Regions from separate parts of the Afipia sp. GW822-FHT03D08 genome, predicted to be linked through region 2. Evidence: predicted binding sites of a transcription regulator. Region 2 holds the regulator's gene; each other region holds the start of a gene.
The links. The regulator PhoB, encoded in region 2, activates phosphate uptake and scavenging genes when phosphate is short. The targets are predictions, from matches to a motif close to TGTCATNNANCTGTCAT.

Region 1 (7,084 bases), on a different contig from region 2:
CGTCGGCGTGGCGCGGCGAACGCGCGCGCAGTTCGTTCATGGTCTGCGCCGTGGCGATCAGCCCGTCTTTCTGCTGCTCCTTTTCAGGCAGCATCTCATAGAGCAATCCTTCGCGAACGCCGTAGGTCGAGAACACGATATTCTTCGGCTTCGCGACGCGGATGATGTATTCGAGCACGAGCGCCGCGTAGGTCAGCAGCGGGCGGCGGGCATCGGCAACAGTCTCGATGTCGGCGAGTGTATTGCTTGCGGCCAGACGGCGAAGCCGCCGTACAAAGTCCAGCGCGTCGGCCGCTGGAATGGTGTAGCCGTGCATCACGTGCAGCGGATAGCCGCTCTGGATGATATGGATGCGTGCCAGCGCGCGCCATGTGCCGCCGACCGCATAGAACGTCCGGCCCGCGCCCGCCTTGAGCTGCGGCAATCCGGTCAGCCCGGCGGCGACGATACGCTCCGCCTTCTTCAGCGATTTCTGCGACGCATCCTGCAACGCGAGGCCACCGAGCGGCAGTGTCGTGCCCGAGCGAATGCGCTGGCCGCGCACATCGATGAGTTCGAGCGAGCCGCCGCCGAGATCGCCGACGATGCCGTCCGGCTTGTAGACGCCCGACGCGACGCCGAGCGCAGACAGCTTCGCTTCGCGCGCGCCCGACAGGATATTGATGGGACAGCCGCAGATGCGCTCGGCCTTGGCGATGAAGTCCGGCCCGTTGGTCGCGTCGCGGCAAGCTGCGGTGGCGATCGCATGGACCTCGCCGACCTTCATGATCTTGCAAAGCGCCTTGAACCGCTTGAGCGCCGCCAGCGCCTTTTCGACGGCGTCTGCCGCGAGCAGTCCGGTCGACTGCACTTCGCGGCCGAGACCGCAAAGTGTTTTCTCGTTGAAGATCGGTGCGAGATTGCGCGTCTTGTCCTCGTAGACAACAAGACGGACCGAGTTCGATCCGATGTCGATGACGGCGACGCTTTTCGATGGTTTGCGCGCAGGACGAGGCCGCTCGCGAACGAGTGCCGGGCTCACGGATTCGTTCTTCGAACCACTAACGCTCCGAACGGCGCGTAAGACGGCGTGGCGAAGATTCTTTAAGCGACTTTCCACGGCCTGACAGACTCGGATTCGTCATGAAGTAATCGTGCACGTTGAAAGGTTCCTCGCCTTTCGCGGCCTTCATACGCGTTGACGACCCGTCCGGCAACAACTGCCAGCTCTGTTCATTATCCTTCAGGTTCGCGACCATGATTTGTTCGAGAACCTGCTGATGCACCGTAGGATTTTGCAGCGGGCACAACACCTCGACCCGGCGGTCGAGATTGCGCGGCATCATATCTGCCGACGAGATATACACAGCAGCCTTCGCACTCGGCAGGCCATGGCCCATGCCGAAGCAGTAGATTCGCCCGTGTTCAAGGAACCGGCCGATGATCGACTTGACCCGGATGTTCTCCGAAAGTCCGGGAACACCGGGACGCAGACAGCAGATTCCGCGGATCACCAGATCGATCGAAACGCCGGCCTGCGAGGCGTCATAGAGCGCGTCGATGATGTCGGGATCGACCAGCGAGTTCATCTTCAGCCAGATCGCCGCCGGCTTGCCGTGCCGCGCGAAGTTCGCTTCGCCGTGAATGTGTTCGAGCATCCGCTTGCGCAGTGTCAGCGGCGACACGCCCATCTTCTCGATGTCGCGCGGTTCCGCGTAGCCGGTGATATAGTTGAAGACACGCGCAGCATCGCGCGCGATCACCGGATCGGATGTGAAATACGACAGGTCGGTATAGATGCGCGCAGTGACCGGATGATAGTTGCCGGTCCCGGCGTGAACATAAGTCGTCAGCCCCGCGCCTTCCCGGCGCACCACCAGCGACAGCTTGGCGTGAGTCTTGAGTTCGAGGAATCCATAGACCACCTGAACGCCAGCGCGTTCGAGATCGCGCGCCCAGCGGATGTTGGCTTCTTCATCGAAGCGCGCTTTCAGTTCGACCAGCGCGGTCACCGACTTGCCGGCTTCGGCGGCTTCGGCAAGCGTGCGCACGATCGGTGAATCGCGCGAGGTGCGATAGAGCGTCTGCTTGATCGCAACCACATCCGGATCACGCGCGGCCTGCTGCAGGAACTGCACGACGACGTCGAACGATTCATAAGGGTGATGGACGATGAGATCCTTTTGACGGATCGCCGCGAAGATATCGCCGCCGTGGTCGCGGACGCGCTCGGGATGACGCGGCACATAGGGCGTGAATTCGAGATCGGGACGATCGAGCCGTGTCAGTTGCGACAACTCGTTCATGGCCAGCACACCGTCAACCAGCAGCACGTCATCATCAGGAGTGGACAACGCGCGCTGCACGAAGGCGCGCAAGTCGTCGGGCATATGAGCTTCGATTTCGAGGCGGATCACCGATCCGCGGCGGCGGCGCTTCAGCGCCGACTCGAACAGGCGAACAAGATCTTCGGCTTCTTCTTCGATTTCCAGTTCGGAGTCGCGGATGATGCGGAACGCTCCCTCACCCTTGACCACGTAGCCCGGGAACAACCGGCCGATGAACAGTGCCGTGGCCTGTTCAAGCGTGATGAGACGGACCGAGCCGTCCTTGCCCACAGGCAGCCGGATGAAGCGGTCGATCTTGCCCGGCATGCGGATCAGCGCGTTCATCGCCTTGCCGTCGGACACCCGCGCCAGATGCAGCGCGATGGTGAAGCCGAGGCTCGGAATGAACGGGAACGGATGCGCCGGGTCGATCGCAAGCGGCGTCAGCAGCGGGAAAATGTTGTGAAGGAAGTGATCTTCGATCCAGGAGCTTTCCGCCTTGGTGACGTCCTTGCCGTCGACCAGAACGATGCCGACCTCGGCAAGAGCGGCGCGCAGATCGCGCCAGATCGCCTGCTGGTCGCTCGCGAGCTTCGAGACGGTCTCATTGATCTTGGCGAGTTGCTCGGTGGGCGTCGAGCCATCCGGGCTGCGCTCGGTAATGCCTTCGCGGACCTGCGCCTTGAGGCCCGCGACGCGGACCATGAAGAACTCGTCAAGGTTATTGGCAGAAATCGACAGGAACCGGACCCGCTCCAGCAGCGGGTGGTTCGGATTGACCGCTTCCTCGAGCACACGGCGGTTGAAATGAAGCCACGAGAGTTCGCGGTTGATGAAGCGTTCCGGGCCCGATCCGATCGCCGACGCGAGCGCTAGCTCTTCATTTTCTTCTTTTTTTACAGCAGTTTGCGCGGCATCCATGAAGCGAGACCCTATTTCACGTCATTTGGCCCCAAACTTAGGCCTGTTCCACGGAGACAATGTGCCAGTGTCATGACAGTTCGATGACATGATGGGCCAGGAAGTCTTAAGGACCAAGCCCTGCGCGGTCAGGCCGCAGGATCTTTCAGCAGTTCCGCGGCGAGGGCGCGGGTCACCGGCCGGCGCAGCCGCAGCGCCTCCTCGTCCAGCAATTCGACCGTCCGCCGCGCCGCAGCGAACGACCGCTCGATGCGGGTCGAGAGGTAACTCACGAGCCCCTCGTCTACGGTCATCTGGCGGTCTGCACAGAACTTGACGATCAGCGCGCGGAACAACTGGTCGTCCGGCGGGGTCAGCGCGACCACCGGTACCGCACGCAGCCGCGAGCGCAGATCCCGCAATTCCACCGGAAACACCGAAGGCAGCGCCCGCCCGGTCATCAGGACATAGGCTTCGTCCTCGCGGGCGAGATTCAAGAGATGGAATAGCGCGCGCTCGTCGAAGGCCGCGGGATCGAGATCGTCGACCACAAGCGCCCCGGTCGCGAGTTCGCCGGGGACATTGGCCGCGGTCAGCGTATGGGCCGCAACCGACCGTGCGCCGGCTTCGGCGGCCCAGATCGATGCAAGATGGCTTTTGCCGCTACCCTCCGGCCCCACCAGCATCATCACGCGATTGGGCCAGTCAGGCCATGCGTCGATCAGCGCAAGCGCCTGTGCGTTGGCAGAACCCTCAAGGAAATTGTCGCGCGTCAGGCTTTCGGCATGCGGCAGCGCAAAGGCCAACTGACGAGGGCGGACGCGAGCTACCACGCAAGACTCCTGGCCGAACCGTACGCAACATGCGGCTTGTGAAATCGTATCACGGGATTGGCGCAGTCGCGCTCATGTGCCGTGCCCACTCCACGAGATAGAAGGACACCGAAAGCAGCGTCAAGACCGTCACGAAACCCGCCAGAATGACCTCATAGGGCGATGCATTGAACTGGAAGCCGAGCGAGGCCAGCACCAGCGCCGCGAACGCCACCTGAGCCACGGTGTTCAGCTTGGAGACCATCAACGGCTTCATCGGAACCGGATTGTCGAGCAGCCACGAGATGATCACCGCGCCCACGATCATGAAGTCGCGCGACACCACGAGAATGACCAGCCAGCGCGGAATGTCGCCCGAGATTCCGAGCGTGACGTAGATCGAGACCAGCAGCGCCTTGTCGGCCACGGGATCGAGCAACGCGCCAATCTCGGTGGTCATATTAAATCGCTTGGCGAGGAATCCATCGATGGCATCGCTGACCCCCGCCACCACGAAGATCACGAAGGCGATGGTCATCTGGTTCGACGCGATGGCCCAGACGATGACCGGCACCAGCAGGATGCGGCCCAGGGTAATGATGTTTGGCAGATTCACGCGACTTTTTCCCGGCTGCTCCTGTTTTAACGGGCCCCGGACGGCTTGCATAGGATACGGCGATGCGGCGGACCGCCCGGGGGCCCTTCTCCCAGCTATGCACAGCCTGCCCGGCGGCCATTGCGCCAGCGCAAAATCCGACGTAACCACCGGCTAACTCGGAAGGCGCTGTAGAAAGAGGCGAATTTCGGATTCGGGGCACTCGTATGACCGACCAAAAAACCGGCCTGACCTATTCATCCGCTGGCGTGGATATTGACGCCGGAAACCGGCTCGTGGACCTCATCAAGCCGCTGGTCCGCGCCACCGCGCGGGCGGGCGCCGATGCCGAAATCGGCGGATTCGGCGGGCTGTTCGACCTCAAGGCCGCCGGCTTCAAGGACCCCATTCTGGTCGCCGCCACTGACGGCGTCGGCACCAAGGTCAAGATCGCCATCGAAACCGGCATCCACGGCGGTATCGGCATCGACCTCGTGGCGATGTCGGTCAACGACCTCGTGGTTCAGGGCGCCGAGCCGCTGTTCTTTCTGGACTACTTTGCCTGCGGCAAGCTCGATCCAGAGGCCACCGCCTCGATTGTCGCGGGTGTCGCCGAGGGCTGCCGCGAATCCGGCTGCGCCCTGATCGGCGGCGAGACAGCCGAAATGCCCGGCCTCTACAAGGACGGCGACTATGACCTCGCAGGTTTCGCAGTCGGCGCGGCCGAGCGCGGCACGCTGCTGCCGCATAAGGACATCGGGCCCGGCGACGCGGTGATCGGCCTCGCCTCCTCCGGCGTTCACTCCAACGGTTTCTCGCTGGTGCGCAAGGTGGTCGAGACATCCGGAGTGACGTTCGACGCGCCGGCCCCCTTCGCACCCGTCATGACCCTTGGCGGCGCCCTGCTTGTCCCGACCAAGCTTTATGTGAAGTCGTGCCTTGCGGCGATCCGCCAGACCGGCGCGGTCAAGGGTCTCGCGCACATCACCGGCGGCGGCTTCACCGACAACATTCCGCGCGTGCTGCCGAAACATCTCGGCGTCCGTATCAATCTGGCCGCGGTTCCCGTCCTGCCGGTGTTCAAGTGGCTGGCCGCCGAGGGCAACATCGCCGAACTCGAATTGTTGCGCACCTTCAACTGCGGCATCGGCATGATCGCCATCGTCAAGCGTGAACAACTGGTCGAGGTGATGGACGTGTTCGCGCAGAACGGCGAGCGCGTGGTCGATCTCGGCGAAGTCGTCGAAGCCTCCAGCGACGAGCGCGTGATCTACGACGGCCACCTGAACCTGGCGGATTGAGATGGCACGACGCCGCGTCGCCATTCTGATTTCGGGACGCGGCTCGAACATGACCGCGCTGATCGAGGCCGCAAAGGCCAAGGACTATCCCGCCGAAATCGTTCTGGTGATGTCCAACATCGCGGGCGCCGGCGGCCTCGCGAAGGCCGGTGACGCCGGGATCGAAACCGCGACCGTCGAAAGCAAGCCGTTCGGCAAGGACCGCGAAGCGTTCGAGCGCAAGCTCAACGAGACGCTCATTGCCCACAACATCGATCTCGTGTGCCTCGCTGGATTCCTGCGCCTGCTCACGCCGTGGTTCGTCAGGCAATGGGAAGGCCGGATGCTGAACATCCATCCGGCGCTGCTGCCGTCCTACAAAGGCCTCCACACGCACGAGCGCGCACTGGCCGACGGCGTCAAGATTCACGGCGCGACGGTGCATTTCGTGGTGCCGGAAATGGATTCCGGGCCAATCATCATGCAAGGCGCGGTCGCCGTCCGCGATGACGATACGCCGGACACGCTGGCTGCGCGTGTCCTTGGTGTCGAGCATTGTATCTATCCAAACTCGCTGCGGCTTGTGGCCAGCGGGCGTACCCGCCTCGAAAACGGCGTGTGCAAATCCGACGCGAGCGGCAGTCCCGACGACGCGCTGATCTCGCCCGAGGTTATCTAGCGGCCGACTTCGCTGCCGGCGTGACGCGCCACACCGCGTTGCCGACATCATCGGCCACCAGCAACGCGCCCTGCTTGTCGATCGTGACGCCGACAGGCCTGCCCCGTGCTTCACCCCTGTCGCTCAAAAAGCCGGTGAGAATGTCCTGCGGCTTGCCCGACGGCATGCCGTCCTTGAACGGCACGAAGATCACCTTGTAGCCGCTGCGCGGATTTCTGTTCCACGATCCATGCTGGCCGACGAATGCGCCGTTCTTGAACGACTCCGGAAACAGATCGCCCTGGTAGAAGGTCAGTCCCAGCGACGCGGTGTGCGGACCGAGGGCATAATCCGGCACAATCGCCTTGGCCACGAGGTCCGGGCGCTGCGGATTGACGCGCACATCGACATGCTGGCCGAAATAGCTGTAGGGCCAGCCGTAAAATCCACCATCCTTCACCGACGTCATGTAATCCGGAACGAGATCGCTGCCGATTTCGTCACGCTCGTTGACGACGACCCACAATGCGCCG
Region 2 (7,084 bases):
CATGCAACAGAGCCATCGCACCCGCCGCGGTGACCAGCGTGGCGCCAAGAACAGCCGTCGGCTTCAGTGCAAGAAGACTGCGCATCGCATCCGCTCCGCCCTCCGCCGTGTATCCAGCAACGGCGACCAGCTTCGGATCGAACGGAATACCGTGCCGCTTCAATCCGTCGCGATATCCGGCCAGTCGTTCGCCGGCGTTGAACCCGCCGGGACGGCCCGCAAGATGTGCGATCCGCTTGTGACCCATCTGCGCCAAATGATCGACGGCAATTGCCGCAGCGGCGCGGCTGTCGAGCACGACACAATAAGGGCTGCCCGACAGTTGCCGGTTGAGCAGCACGAATGGCGTATGGGTCGATTCAAGCTCTTCGCGCAACAGGGCGTCATCGTCGAGGCTCGCAACCAGCAGCCCGTCGGCGCGGTTGCCGTGAGACAGACGGTGATAGACGGCGTCGGTCGCGCCCGACTCCCGGTGCGCAATCAGCAACGAATAGCCATGCCGTGCGGAGGATTTTTCGGCACCGCGAATGGCAGACGCAAACACCGGGTTATCGAGTTGCGGAACGATGAGACCGAGCGTCCGGCTGCGTGACGTTCGCAAACCCTGCGCGAGCGTATTTGGTGAATAATCCAGACTACGAGCGCTTTCGAGAATCCGCTCTCGCGTCTCTGGACGAATGCGCTGGCTCTCCTCGCCGCGCAGCACCCGTGAAGCGGTGGATACGTCGACCCCCGCCATACGTGCAACATCGGCTAGCCTCGGCCTCATCGATTCCTGCATCCCAAACGACGTTAGCGCGGCGAGCGTAGACTTGGAGGCTCTATAAAACAAGCAAGCGCAAGGCCCGGACTCGACGCATTCCGGCCGTCAACGTACAAGGCTTGAGCGGTCGAAAACCGGATTGGCCTGGTTAAAAGACGGATGCAGCCATGAACGTCACCATCTATCACAACCCGGATTGCGGAACGTCCCGCAACACGCTGGCAATGATCCGGCAAAGCGGCATCGAGCCCACAATTATCGAGTATCTGAAGCAGCCGCCCACCCGCTCAGAACTGATCGAGCTCATTGCGGCGATGGGAGTTTCTGTGCACTCGCTTTTGCGCGAGAAGGGCACACCCTATGCCGAGCTTGGGCTCGGCGATCCGAAATGGACAGATGATGATCTGATCGATCAGATGCTCGCACACCCAATCCTGATCAATCGGCCGATCGTCGTGACACCTAAGGGCGTCAAGCTGTGCCGGCCCTCGGAGGCTGTGCTTGACGTTCTGCCAAATCCGCACATAGGCAGGTTCGTCAAGGAAGACGGCGACGTCGTCAACCCTGTGTGAGGCACGTCGCTGCCGATGACCAACACCCTGCTTATGCGAGGTGAAGGTCAGGCAACTTGCGACTCAGTTTTGCGAATCAGCCTTGGCGAAGCGATCGTCAAGCGCGTAGCCCGCGCCACGAACCGTGCGGATCGGATCCGACTCGCGCCCAAGATTCAGCAGCTTCCTGAGACGGCCGATGTGTACGTCCACCGTGCGCTCGTCGATATAGATGTCACGGCCCCACACGCCATCGAGCAGCTGCTCGCGGCTGAACACACGCCCCGGGTGTTCCAGGAAGAACTCCAGAAGCCGGTATTCGGTCGGGCCCAAGTCGATCGGGCGGCCAGAACGGGCAACGCGCCGCCGGTCACGATCTAGTTCGATGTCGCCAAAGGCGAGAACGGTCGCGAGGCGTTCGGGACTTGCGCGCCGCAGCAGACCCTTCACACGCGCCAGCAGTTCCGGCACCGAGAACGGTTTGACGATATAGTCGTCCGCTCCGGTCGCAAGGCCCCTCACCCTTTCGCTTTCCTCGCCGCGCGCGGTCAGCATGATAATCGGAATCTGCTTGGTCTCGGGTCGTGCACGCAACCGGCGGCAAAGCTCGATCCCGGACAGGCCTGGAAGCATCCAGTCGAGCACGATGAGATCGGGAACATGTTCCTTGAGCCGGGTGTCCGCATCGTCGCCGCGGGCAACCGTCTCGACGTCGTAGCCCTCGGCATCCAGGTTGTAGCGAAGCAGCGTGGTCAACGCCTCTTCGTCCTCGACCACAAGAATTCGGGCGCTCATTTCAAGTCCTTTAGTTCGTCTTACAAATTAACTGCCTGACGCGGCCGTTGCAAAGTTCGTCATGTCGCCCTTCGGGCGCTGATCGAGCATCTGCTGGCCTTCGATCATGTAGAAAACCGTCTCGGCGATGTTGGTCGCATGGTCGCCGATCCGTTCAATATTCTTGGCGCAGAACATCAAGTGAATACAGAAACCGATATTGCGCGGGTCTTCCATCATATAGGTCAGAAGCTCGCGGAACAGGGACGTGCAGATTGCATCGACCTCTTCGTCGCCCTTCCAGACGGTCATCGCGGCAGGCAGATCGTGCGCCGCATATGCATCGAGCACCGACTTGACTTGCGACTGAACGAGGTCGGTCATGTGTTCAAGGCCACGGATCAGCTTCAGCGGATGGAAATCGCTGTCGAGCGCTGCGACGCGCTTGCCGATGTTCTTCGACAGGTCGCCGATGCGCTCCAGATCGGTGGCAACGCGCATCGAACTGACGATTTCACGCAGATCGACCGCCATCGGCTGGCGGCGAGCGATCGTCAGCACCGCGCGTTCCTCGATCAAGTGCTGCAGTTTATCGATCTCGAGGTCGGCCGCGACAACGCGCTTGCCCAGCGCGACGTCGCGCCGGATCAACGCATCGACGGAATCGACGATCTGCCGTTCTGCCAGTCCGCCCATCTCGGCCACGAGCCGGTTGAGTTCCTGAAGGTCGTCGTCGAACGCTTTGGCGGTATGATCTGAAGCCATGATATGTTTTCTCCCGCGAATGCGCGTCAGCCGAAGCGGCCGGTGATGTAATCTTGTGTGCGCCGGTCGGTCGGCGAAGTGAATATCTTGTTGGTATCGTCGAACTCGACCAGCTCACCAAGATACATGAACGCTGTCTTGTCAGACACACGCGCCGCCTGCTGCATATTATGCGTCACGATGGCGATCGTGTAGTCCTCCTTGAGTTCCTGGATCAGTTCTTCGACCTTGGCGGTCGAGATCGGATCGAGCGCCGAGCAAGGTTCGTCGAACAGGATGACCTCAGGACGGACGGCGACAGTGCGTGCGATGCACAGGCGCTGCTGCTGGCCGCCGGACAGACTGAGGCCGCTGGCGTTCAGCTTGTCCTTGACCTCGTTCCAGAGCGCGCCGCCCTTCAACGCGGCCTCGACGCGGCCGTCCATTTCGGACTTCGAAATCTTTTCATAGAGCCGGATACCGAACGCGATATTCTCATAGATCGTCATCGGGAACGGGGTCGGCTTCTGGAACACCATACCGATCCTGGCGCGCAGCAAATTCAGGTCCAGTTTCGGATCGAGAATATTGGTCGAGTCCAGCATCAACTGGCCGACCGCTCGCTGACCGGGATAAAGGTCATACATGCGATTGAAGATGCGCAGCAATGTCGACTTGCCACAGCCTGACGGACCGATGAAGGCGGTCACGCGGTTCTCGCCGAGAACAAGATTGATGCTCTTCAGGGCGTGGTGCTCGCCATAATAGAAATTCAGATCTCGCGCGGTCACCTTGGGCCGCGCATCAAGCCGGCCAATACCACCCGGTACGGGGCTGCGGGAAAGATCTACGCTGACAGAAAGCTGCTCGTTCATTTCGATGTCCTCTCGGCGCCGAGAATGCGCGCGCCAATGTTAAGGGCAAGTACGGTCAAGGTGATAAGCAAAGCCCCGGTCCATGCGAGCTGTTTCCAGTAGTCGTAGGGGCTTTGGACGAAGTTGTTGATGGTGACCGGCAGGTTCGCCATCGTCTTGGTCAGATCGAGACTGAAGAACTGGTTGCTTAGCGCGGTGAACAGCAGCGGGGCGGTTTCGCCAGCAACGCGTGCCGTCGCCAGCAGGACGCCGGTGATGAGGCCGGCGCGCGCAGCGCGATAAGCGATACGCTTAATGACGAGCGAACGCGGAAGACCGAGTGCAGATGCTGCTTCACGCAGCGGATTGGGCACGAGACCAAGCATGTCTTCGGTGGTGCGCACCACGACCGGGATCACGATCACCGCAAGCGCCAGCGTGCCGGCCAGCGCCGAGAAGCCGCCCATCGGTACAACGACCGCACCATACACGAACAAACCAATGATGATCGATGGCGCGCTCAACAGGATGTCGTTGATGAAGCGGATCACCGAGGTCAGGCGGTCGTGTTTGCCGTATTCGGCGAGATAAGTGCCGGCGAACAATCCGATCGGCGCGCCGATGCCGACGCCAAGCACCGTCATGATGATCGAGCCGACGATGGCGTTCAGCAATCCGCCGTCGGTGGATCCGGGCGGCGGCGTATTCTCGGTGAAGACACCGAGATGCAGGCCAGCAAAGCCGTTGTAGAACAGTGTGAACAGGATCAGCGCGAGCCAGGTCACGCCGAAAACAGCTGCGCCAAGGCACAAGAACCGGATGACGATGTCCCAGCGGCGGCGAGAGGCATAGATCGGGTTCATGACTTAGTTCCCCGCCTTCTTTTCAAGACGCATCAGCATCAGCCGCGCTGCTGCGAGCACGAAGAACGTCAGCACGAACAACAGCAAGCCAAGCAGAATGAGACCGGACTGATGCAGACCGTCGCTTTCGGCAAATTCGCTGGCGATGGCCGCTGAAATTGTCGTGCCCGGAGCAAAGACCGATGAGGATATCCGGAACGAGTTTCCGATAATGAATGTCACCGCCATCGTCTCGCCGAGCGCGCGGCCGAGTGCGAGCATGATGCCGCCGATCACGCCGACCTTGGTATAAGGGATCACGACGTTGCGGACGACTTCCCAGGTGGTGCAGCCGACACCATAGGCCGCCTCCTTCAGCACTGGCGGCACCGTCTTGAACACGTCGACGGAAATCGCGGTGATGAAGGGCAGCACCATGATGGCCAGAATCAGCGCGGCATTGAACAGGCTGAGGTAGGACGGCGGCCCCGCGAAAATCGTGCCGAGGACGGGCACACCGTCAAACAGCCGGATCATGAAAGGCTGGAATGAGTTTGCCAGGAATGGGCCAAGTACGAAGAAGCCCCACATGCCGTAGATGATCGACGGAATGCCTGCGAGCAGTTCGACGGCGATGCCGATCGGACGGCGCAGCCACTGCGGGCAAAGCTCGGTCAGGAAGATCGCGATACCGATACCGACCGGGATGGCGATAATCATCGCGATCACCGAGGTTATCAGCGTGCCGTAGATCGGGCCAAGCGCGCCCAGAACCGGAGGATCAGCGGACGGCGCCCAGCGCTGCGTCCAGAGGAATGCAAACCCGTATTCCTTCATCGCGGGCCATGCGCCTGCGATCAGCGATAGAATAATGCCACCGAGAATAAGCAAGACGGCGATCGCGCAGACCCTGGTGGTCCAGTAGAATGCCTTGTCGCCGAACTTGAATGCGCTCAGAGCTTTTGCGCGATCGTAAGGTCCGGCTGCTTCCATTGAGGTGCTCTGAACCGCCATCTCTGCCACGCTAGTCCCCTGTCCCATTCACTTACATAGTTGCCGGCCGCACACGTCGTTACGCCAGCGGTAGTCCAAGAAAACGGAGGAGAGGCAAGCCTCTCCTCCGGAACATTTGCTTAGCTCTTGATGTCAGCCGACCAGGTCTTTTCAATCAGCTTGACCACCGGCTCAGGCATCGGGATGTAGTCGAGCTCTTCAGCCATCTTGGCGCCCTTCTCGAACGACCACTTGAAGAACTTGATCGCTTCCGCAGAGGCAGCCTTGTCGACCGGGGTCTTGTGCATCAGGATGAAGGTTGCGGCGGTGATCGGCCACGAAGCTTCGCCCGGCTGGTCGGTCAGGATCACGTAGTAGCCCGGAGCCTTGGCCCAATCAGCATTGGAAGCCGCCGCCTGGAACGCAGCAACGGTCGGCTGAACGGTCTTGCCGGCTTTGTTGATCATCGCAGTGTAGGTCAGCTTGTTCTGCTTGGCATAGGCATACTCGACATAACCGATCGAGTTCTTGGTCTGGCCGACGTTGCCGGCTACGCCTTCGTTGCCCTTGGCGCCGACGCCGGTGGGCCATTCAACAGCGGTCCCCTGACCAACCTTGGCCTTCCACTCAGGGCTGGCCTTGGACAGATAGTCGGTGAAGTTGAAGGTCGTTCCCGAACCGTCCGAACGGCGCACCACGGTGATGGCATCGGTCGGCAGCGTCAGCTTCGGGTTCAGCTTGGCGATTGCGGGGTCGTTCCACTTGGTGACCTTGCCGAGATAGATGTCGCCCAGCAGTTCGCCGGAGAGCACCAGTTCGCCCGGCTTGATGCCTTCGAGGTTCACGACAGGCACGATCGCGCCCATCACCATCGGCCACTGAATGAGGCCATCCTTCTCAAGCTGTTCAGCCTTGAGAGGCGCGTCGGTCGCGCCGAAGGTCACGGTCTTGGCCTGAATCTGCTTGATTCCGGCGCCGGAACCGATCGACTGGTAGTTCAGACCGTTGCCGGTCTCTTTCTTGTAAGCGTCAGCCCACTTCGAGTAGACGGGGAACGGGAACGTCGCACCCGCGCCGGTGATGTCGGCAGCAAAGGCCGAGGTCGATGCGGCGACAAGGCCGGCAGCGACGATCGCTTTTTTAATGAAATTCACTGGGTCTCTCCATCGTGTGAACAAAGCGCCTGACCGTTCGAGATCGTTATCGCGCTTCGAGGCCGCCTTCTTAGAAGGCCGAGCCTGCACTTTTTATGAAATCCACATGACAGCGGTGTGACAGCGTTTACCACTCAGTAACACACGACCAAGTCATTGATTTATTAGATGAATATAAAATCATCTATTTCGGAAGAGCGATGGATACCACTCATGTTTACCCGCTTCCCATCTAAGCAGCCGAGTGTGACAGTGCGTGGATATGATTGGCGGCAGGATATCTGCTGCGCCAACCGCCGCACCGAGTAAGGGCTCCAACGCCGATCTGCATGCCCCGGCAAGGGCAATCATGGACGCAGGAACACCTTCCTGCCCCCCGGCACGCAGACCGTTGGACCCGCTCGGCGAA
Region 3 (7,084 bases), on a different contig from region 2:
CCAAGAAGCTGGGCGAGGAGGCGGTGGAAACCGTGATCGCCGCCATTGAAAACAATCGCGATCATCTGATCGCCGAGAGCGCCGATCTCGTCTTCCATCTTCTGGTGCTGCTGAAATCGCGGGGCATCAGTTTCTCGGATGTCGAAGATGCGCTGGCGCAACGGACGCTGATGTCGGGCCTCGAAGAGAAAGCTGCGCGCAAGCGCGATTAGTTCAATTCCGGCCCCCGCGGGGACACGCGGATTCCGGACAGGAGGGAATGGCTCATGGATGTGAGAGCCGACCAGGTTCAGTACAATCCCTACCGCGTTTTCTCGCGCGCGCAGTGGGCCGCCCTGCGCGACGACATGCCCATGACGCTGACCGCCGAGGAAATCGCGCGGATGCATTCGATGCATGATCGCCTCGACATCAAGGAAGTCGAGGAAATCTATCTGCCGTTGTCGCGGCTGCTGTCGTTCTATGTCGCGGCTGCGCAGCGCCTGTTCGTTGCGCAGCGTCACTTCCTCGGCATCGAGGACCGCAAGATGCCCTACATCATCGGCGTCGCCGGGTCGGTGGCGGTGGGCAAATCCACCACGGCACGCGTGCTGCAGGCGTTGCTCGCGCGCTGGTCACCGCGGCCCAAGGTCGATCTCGTCACCACCGACGGGTTTCTGTTTCCGAACGAGATTCTGGAACGCGAAGGCTTGATGCAGAAGAAGGGCTTTCCCGAAAGCTACGATCTTCCTGCGCTGCTCAGTTTCCTGTCCGACATCAAGGCCGGTCGCCGGCCGGTCCGCGCGCCGGTCTACTCGCATCTCACCTACGATATCATTCCCAACGAGGGAGTCGAAATCGACCGGCCCGACATTCTGATCGTGGAAGGCGTCAACGTGCTGCAAACCGGACGCCTGCCGCGCGACGGCAAGGCTGTGCCCTATGTGTCGGATTTCTTCGACTTCTCGGTCTATATCGATGCGGAGGAGCCGATCCTGCGCGAATGGTATGTCGAGCGCTTTCTCACATTGCGCGACACGGCGTTCCGCGATCCACGGTCCTATTTCAATCGCTATGCGAAGCTGTCGGACAAGGAAGCGACCGACAGGGCGCTTGAACTCTGGACCACCATCAACCTGGTTAATCTGGAAGAGAACATCCTGCCGACCCGGCCGCGTGCGACGCTGATCCTGAAGAAGGGCAGCGACCATATCATCGAGGACGTTCAGTTACGGCGGCTGTAGGCAGAGTTTTCTTCGTCATTGCGAGGAGCGGAGCGACGAAGCAATCCAGCTTCTCCCAAGAGTGGATTGCTTCGCTGCGCTCGCAATGACAGTCAGGTGGATCATGCCGCGTGACGCGTCGCGTCGGCGCCGAAGTGATCGAGATAACGGCCGGAGATGGCCGACACCGGCATGACAACCAGTACATCCGTGGTGCCAAACTGGTGGTCGATCACCGCGCCGTCGCCAACGAAGGCGCCGACCCGAAGATAGCCTTTGATCAGCGGCGGCAGCATGCGCAGCGCCGCCTTGGTATCGATGTTCTCTTTCGCGATGCGATTCATTTCCACCCGGCGCGAGGGATGCGCGCTGGCGCGCCAGCCTTCCGGCGCCGCCGCGAAGTGGTGCAGGAACGACAGCGGCAACGCGAGCCGGTCCGGATCGGTGCCCTCGAAGCTGGCGCAGCCGATCATCACATCGAGATTGTGCCGGCGCACGTAACTCCACACGCCGTGCCACAAAAGCTCAACGGTTCGCTTGGTGCGATAGGGCGGCAGCACGCAGGAGCGGCCGAGCTCGAGAAACTTCAAGCCCGCCTGGCGCTGCATCAGGCCGGAAATGTCGAACTCATCGTTGGTGTAAAAGCCGCCATGCTTTTCGGCGACGTCCTGGCGCAGCAGGCGATAGGTGCCGACCACGGGCTGCTTGCCGCTCATGGTCGGCTTGGCGGCGTGATCCACCACCAGCAGGTGATCGCAGATCTTGTCGAACGCATCCTTGTCGCGCTGCGCCAGCATGGTGGCGGCGTCGGCGATGGCGGAGCCGTTCTTGTAGAAAACCTTGTAGCGCAGCTTCTGCGCCCGCTTCACGTCGCTTTTGGTCTGCGCAAGACGGACTTCCAGCGCGCCGATCTTGCCGAGACGCGCAGGTTGCATCATCTCCGGCACGGCCTCGCCGCGCAGGCTTGAATGCATAAGGTTTGGCATCAGCCAGGTGGCAGCCGTCGTCGCGGCCGACTTCGCATGAGCAGGCCGGAGCATTTGAACCAGCGGATTTTGGCGAAACGCTTCAAGCGGGCTTCGAACGGCCTGCCGCTCAAATGTTCTGGAATTTGCATCCGGCTTCGTCAGCGCCGGTTTATTGCCGCTCATGGCTTCCTCGCGGCTGCGCGCATTGATTCGCCAAGCGCAGCCCTGAGGCACCAATAATCATGGTCGTGATACGGATTTATGACATCGCGCCGCGCGCGGCGCGATGCAAATCAGGCAACAATCGCGCGCGATGCAGGAATGGCCGCTAACGCATCCATCAGCTTCTCGCGATCGAGCGGCTTGACCAGAAAACCGTCCATGCCCGCCTCGAAGCAGGCGTAGCGATCATCAACCAGGGTGTTCGCCGTCAGCGCGAGAATCTTCGTGCGCCGCGGGCTGCGTTCCGCCTCAAGCGCGCGAATCCGTTTTGTCGCCGCGATGCCGTCCAGCTTCGGCATCTGGATATCCATCAGCACCACGTCATAGGGCGTGCCCGCACCGTCGGCGGCGATCCACGATTCGAGAGCCTGCTCGCCATCGGTGGTGATGACCGTGCGGTGGCCCATGCGCGTCAGCAAGGACCGGATCAGGAGTGCGTTGATCTCGTTGTCTTCCGCGACGAGGATCGAGAGTGCACGCGGCGCGACTGTCTGCGGAGAGACGATGCTCGATGGCTCAATCGCAGGCTCGTTGTCACCGGGCAGTTCCGGCACCAGCGCTGCACCGGACGCCGAGAGCCGCGCGGCCAATGACGTCGCGCGCAGCGGTTTCACCAGATAGCCGGTGAACAACGCCATGATGCCGGTCGGCATGTCGCGCCGCGCCGAGGGCGTAAACATCGCGATCCGATGTGTTGCGTGATGTGAGGCTGCTGCTGCGAAATCCTGCAACCGGGTGTCGCTGCCGGTGCAATCGGCCAGGACCGCGTACCACGACCGCTCCGGCAGCAATGCACGCGCGATGTCGGCGTCCGCGACCGTGCAGGTCTGCGCACCCCAGCGTCCCAGCCGCCGCGCGATCAGAGAGGCTTCGATGGTCTGTGGCGCGACCAGCATGACGGACTTGCCGGTCAGATCGGGCGCAAGGAAGGGCGAAGCGGAGCTGTCGCCGGGTTCCGCCACAGCAAGCGGGATCGAGAACGCGAATGTTGCACCGGCGCCTTCGGCGCTTTCCAGCGTAATCCGCCCGCCCATGCGCCGGACGATGCGCTCGCTGATGCTGAGTCCCAGACCTGTGCCGCCATAATTGCGCGCCGTGCCTTCGGAGGCCTGCTCGAACTCGCGGAAAATTCTTTGCTGCGCTTCCGGCGCGATGCCGATGCCGGTGTCGCGCACGAGAAAGGAGACTTCACCCGGCCAGATGCCGGGCTCGACGATCAGGGCGACACCGCCAACCGAAGTGAACTTGATGGCGTTGCCGGCGAGATTGAGCAGCACCTGCCGCAACCGCGCGGCGTCGCCGATGACTTCCGTGGGCAGCCGTTCATCGACATAGGATGCGATCTCGAGCTTGCGGGCCTGCGCGCGTGGCGCGAGCAGCTCGGTGATTTCCTCGATCATCGCTGCCAACGTAAACGGCCGATACTCGAGGTCGATCTTGCCCGCTTCGATCTTGGAGAAGTCGAGCAGTTCGTCGATCAGCGCCATTAAGGCATCGCCGGATGTTTTCACGGCCTTTGCGTAGGTCGCCTGTTCCGGGGTCAATGCTGTGTCGAGCAGCAGGTTGCTCATGCCGATGATGCCGTTCAGCGGCGTGCGGATCTCGTGCGACGCCATGGCGAGGAATTTCGATTTCGCCCGGTTGGCGGAGTTGGCGAGATCGCGCGCTTCGGCCAGCGCGCGTTCGGTCTCGGCGCGGTCCGTCACGTCGCGGCCGACGCATTGCAGGTCGGCGGGCTGATAGGCATCGCTGCGCACAAGGCCCTCGCGCCATGCGATCCAGCGCGGACCCATCGCGCTGTCGATCTTCTGGTCGTGAACGCGTGTGCCACTCGGCTCGATTGCGATAGCGCCCTGTTCCAGCACGGGCAATGCAAAGCGAGTCCCGATCAGGGCTTCGCGCGATTTGCGCGCGAGCGCGCAGTAGGCGTCATTGACCGACGTGATCAGGCCGTCGCTGTCGCGCAGAACGATCAGGTCGCTCTGGGATTCGAACAGGCTGCGGGCATGTTCCTCGGCGCCCTTCAATTCCCAGTTGCGGTCAGCCAGTGCTTCGTTATGCAGCTCGATCTTGCGCATCTTCTTGCGCAGCCAGCGCATCCGCATGCTGAGTGTCGCAAGCGCCAGACAGGCCAGCGCGAACAGGAAGCTCGCGCCAAGGGCGAAGCTGTGCGGATCGTAGGTCTCGCTGCGGCTTCCCGTGATGAACCCGTAGGCGCCGCCGAAGGCCGCGGAGAAAATCATCACGGAACGGATCGTGAGGGTGATCCAGGGATGCCGTCGGCTAAAACGGCGAAGCCGGGATCGGATGCGCAAGGCTCGCAGCATTGGTGTCCGCTCCGCGGTTGAGATCGTGCGTAAGGAAAGTCCGCGCAAGAATGTGTTGGGGATGTTTCGAAGAGTTTGAAGCGCGCGCGGATCGCCGGCGGCGATCCAAACGTGGCTAACGAGACGTTAACGCCTCACATCGACCGCTCGGCCATGCGCACGCGCCCTCCGGCGCCGACAACAAGTGCCGCAGCCTCCCGCGTGCTGAAGGCGCGCGACTGTACGAAGACGCGATAATCCGCGCCGGGCTCCCGCGACAGATAGATCACCGGGTCCGCATGGGTGGCGTGGTCGGCGATGCTGACGAATGTCGTCTCGCGCGTCACCATGCAACTGTCGGCTTCGGCGGTCCGCGCCCCGTCGATCACGGTGAAATCGGCGATATCCGGGTTGTCGACGATCTGAACCCGCACGGTGGCGACTTCCGGATCATCGGTGAAGCTGACGTGAAGCGGATTTTGCCATGGCGCGGTTGCGATCTGCATCGATGCGCGGCCAAGCGCGATGCAGGGACTTGCGCTCGGGATCAGTTCACCGCCGGCGACCACGCCGGCCAGCAAGAGCGGAATGGTCGAGGCCAGGATCTTGACACGCAACATGGGACGCCACTCACAACACTGTTTACCGCCAAAGCCGCCACGACAGGGCGGCTTATGGTTCTTGAAGTGTAAAGAGAGATCGTTACTGAAGGGTTTGCGGGCGCGGATATGAGCTACGCCGCGCGGCGTAAATCTTCAGCCAGTGCGCGGTAGGACAGAGCCTCGGCGAGATGAAGCCGCCCGATGGTGTCCGCGCCGTCGAGGTCGGCGAGAGTGCGCGCCACCCGCAGCACGCGGTGATAGCCGCGCGCCGACAGGCGCATGGTTTCGGCGGCGTCGCGCAGCAGTTTCTGCCCCTGCGGATCGGGCTGCGCGATCTCTTCCAGCACGGCAGCCGGCGCTTCCGCGTTGGTGCGGATGTGCGGCAGGCCCAAGGCCCCATAGCGGGCGATCTGAACGGCGCGGGCCGCCGCGACGCGCGCGGCAACCTCAGCGGAGCCTTCCGCCGGTGCGGGCAGGATCAGGTCGGAGGCGGTGACGGCCGGCACTTCGATTCGCAGATCGATGCGGTCCATCAGCGGACCGGAAATGCGGCCCTGATAATCCGCCGTGCAGCGGTCGATGCGGCCGCGCTTGCAGGAATAGCCGGGTTCATAGGCGTGTCCGCAGCGGCACGGATTCATCGCCGCCACCAGCATGAACCGCGCCGGATAGGTCACGCGATGATTTGCACGGGAGACCGCGACCTCGCCGTTCTCCAGCGGCTGGCGCAGCGAATCCAGCACGCGTGCATCGAACTCGGGAAGCTCGTCCAGGAACAGCACGCCATGATGCGCAAGCGAGATCTCGCCAGGCCGGGCGCGCATGCCGCCGCCGGTCAGCGCGGCCATGCTTGCGGAGTGATGCGGCGCGCGGAACGGCCGCCGCGCCGTCAATGCGCCGCCTTCGATTTCGCCCGCGACAGATGCGATCATCGAAATCTCGAGCAGTTCGGACGGCGACAGCGGTGGCAGGATCGAGGGCAGCCGCGCCGCCAGCATGGACTTGCCTGCACCAGGCGAGCCGATCATCAGAATATTAGGGACTAATAACCGAACTCTCCACGGTTATTAGTCCATCATGTAAGGAGGTGATGTCCACCGGCGGCGGCGATCTCCAGCGCACGCTTGGCGCTTTCCTGGCCCTTGATGTCGCGCAGGTCGAGCAGCGTGGTCTGGCGCTCGGTGATCTTCGGCTGCGGCCGCGACAGGACCTGTGTGCCCTTGAAGTGATTGGCGATCTGAATCAGCGATGCCGCCGCGACGATCTGAATCTCGGGGCTGGCCCATGCTGCTTCCGCGCCGCAGGCCGCGGGGCAGATCAGTCCCTCGTCGCGCGCGTTCGCTCCGATCGCAGCGGGAAGCACGCCCGCGACAGGCGCGATCGAGCCGTCGAGCCCGAGTTCGCCGAGCACCGTAAATCCATTCAGCGCATCGGGCGGGATCGCGCCGATCGCGGCCATCAGCCCGAGTGCAATGGGAAGGTCGTAATGACTGCCTTCCTTGGGCAGGTCGGCGGGCGCGAGATTGACGGTGATTCGCCGGGCGGGGAGGGCGAGGCCCGAGGCGATCAGGGCGGAGCGCACCCGTTCGCGGGCTTCCGACACCGCCTTGTCCGGCAGGCCGACGATGGCGAAGGCGGGCAGTCCGGGCGCGACCTGGACCTGCACGTCCACCGCGCGGGCTTCGATGCCTTCAAACGCCACCGTGGAAACGCGCTGAACCATTGCTCCCTCGCCCCCGCCACAACCCTAGCAGGAACTTTCTGAAGCGCAAGAACATTTAGGG

Region 1: AC1RM7_RS01605 (RNA degradosome polyphosphate kinase) is a predicted target of PhoB. The motif match lies at 3,300-3,316, and genes of this name have one in related genera.
Region 3: olsB (l-ornithine N(alpha)-acyltransferase) is a predicted target of PhoB. The motif match lies at 2,421-2,437, and genes of this name have one in related genera.

What each region holds. Positions count from the first base shown of each region.
Region 1 is NZ_JBXANK010000001.1:334,140-341,223, reverse strand. Features, by position in the region: gene ppx (exopolyphosphatase) at 1-1,021, opposite strand, end outside; gene AC1RM7_RS01605 (RNA degradosome polyphosphate kinase) at 1,041-3,227, opposite strand; gene AC1RM7_RS01600 (P-loop NTPase family protein) at 3,356-4,039, opposite strand; gene AC1RM7_RS01595 (CDP-alcohol phosphatidyltransferase family protein) at 4,089-4,634, opposite strand; gene purM (phosphoribosylformylglycinamidine cyclo-ligase) at 4,841-5,914, shown strand; gene purN (phosphoribosylglycinamide formyltransferase) at 5,916-6,572, shown strand; gene AC1RM7_RS01580 (PQQ-dependent sugar dehydrogenase) at 6,565-7,084, opposite strand, start outside.
Region 2 is NZ_JBXANK010000002.1:585,908-592,991, forward strand. Features, by position in the region: gene AC1RM7_RS17690 (LacI family DNA-binding transcriptional regulator) at 1-781, opposite strand, end outside; gene arsC (arsenate reductase (glutaredoxin)) at 931-1,335, shown strand; gene phoB (phosphate regulon transcriptional regulator PhoB) at 1,399-2,109, opposite strand; gene phoU (phosphate signaling complex protein PhoU) at 2,137-2,853, opposite strand; gene pstB (phosphate ABC transporter ATP-binding protein PstB) at 2,880-3,707, opposite strand; gene pstA (phosphate ABC transporter permease PstA) at 3,704-4,549, opposite strand; gene pstC (phosphate ABC transporter permease subunit PstC) at 4,553-5,551, opposite strand; gene pstS (phosphate ABC transporter substrate-binding protein PstS) at 5,662-6,675, opposite strand.
Region 3 is NZ_JBXANK010000001.1:2,866,105-2,873,188, reverse strand. Features, by position in the region: gene AC1RM7_RS14200 (phosphoribosyl-ATP diphosphatase) at 1-212, shown strand, start outside; gene coaA (type I pantothenate kinase) at 267-1,223, shown strand; gene olsB (l-ornithine N(alpha)-acyltransferase) at 1,325-2,353, opposite strand; gene AC1RM7_RS14185 (ATP-binding protein) at 2,464-4,719, opposite strand; gene AC1RM7_RS14180 (hypothetical protein) at 4,854-5,318, opposite strand; partial or broken gene AC1RM7_RS14175 (YifB family Mg chelatase-like AAA ATPase) at 5,432-7,023, opposite strand.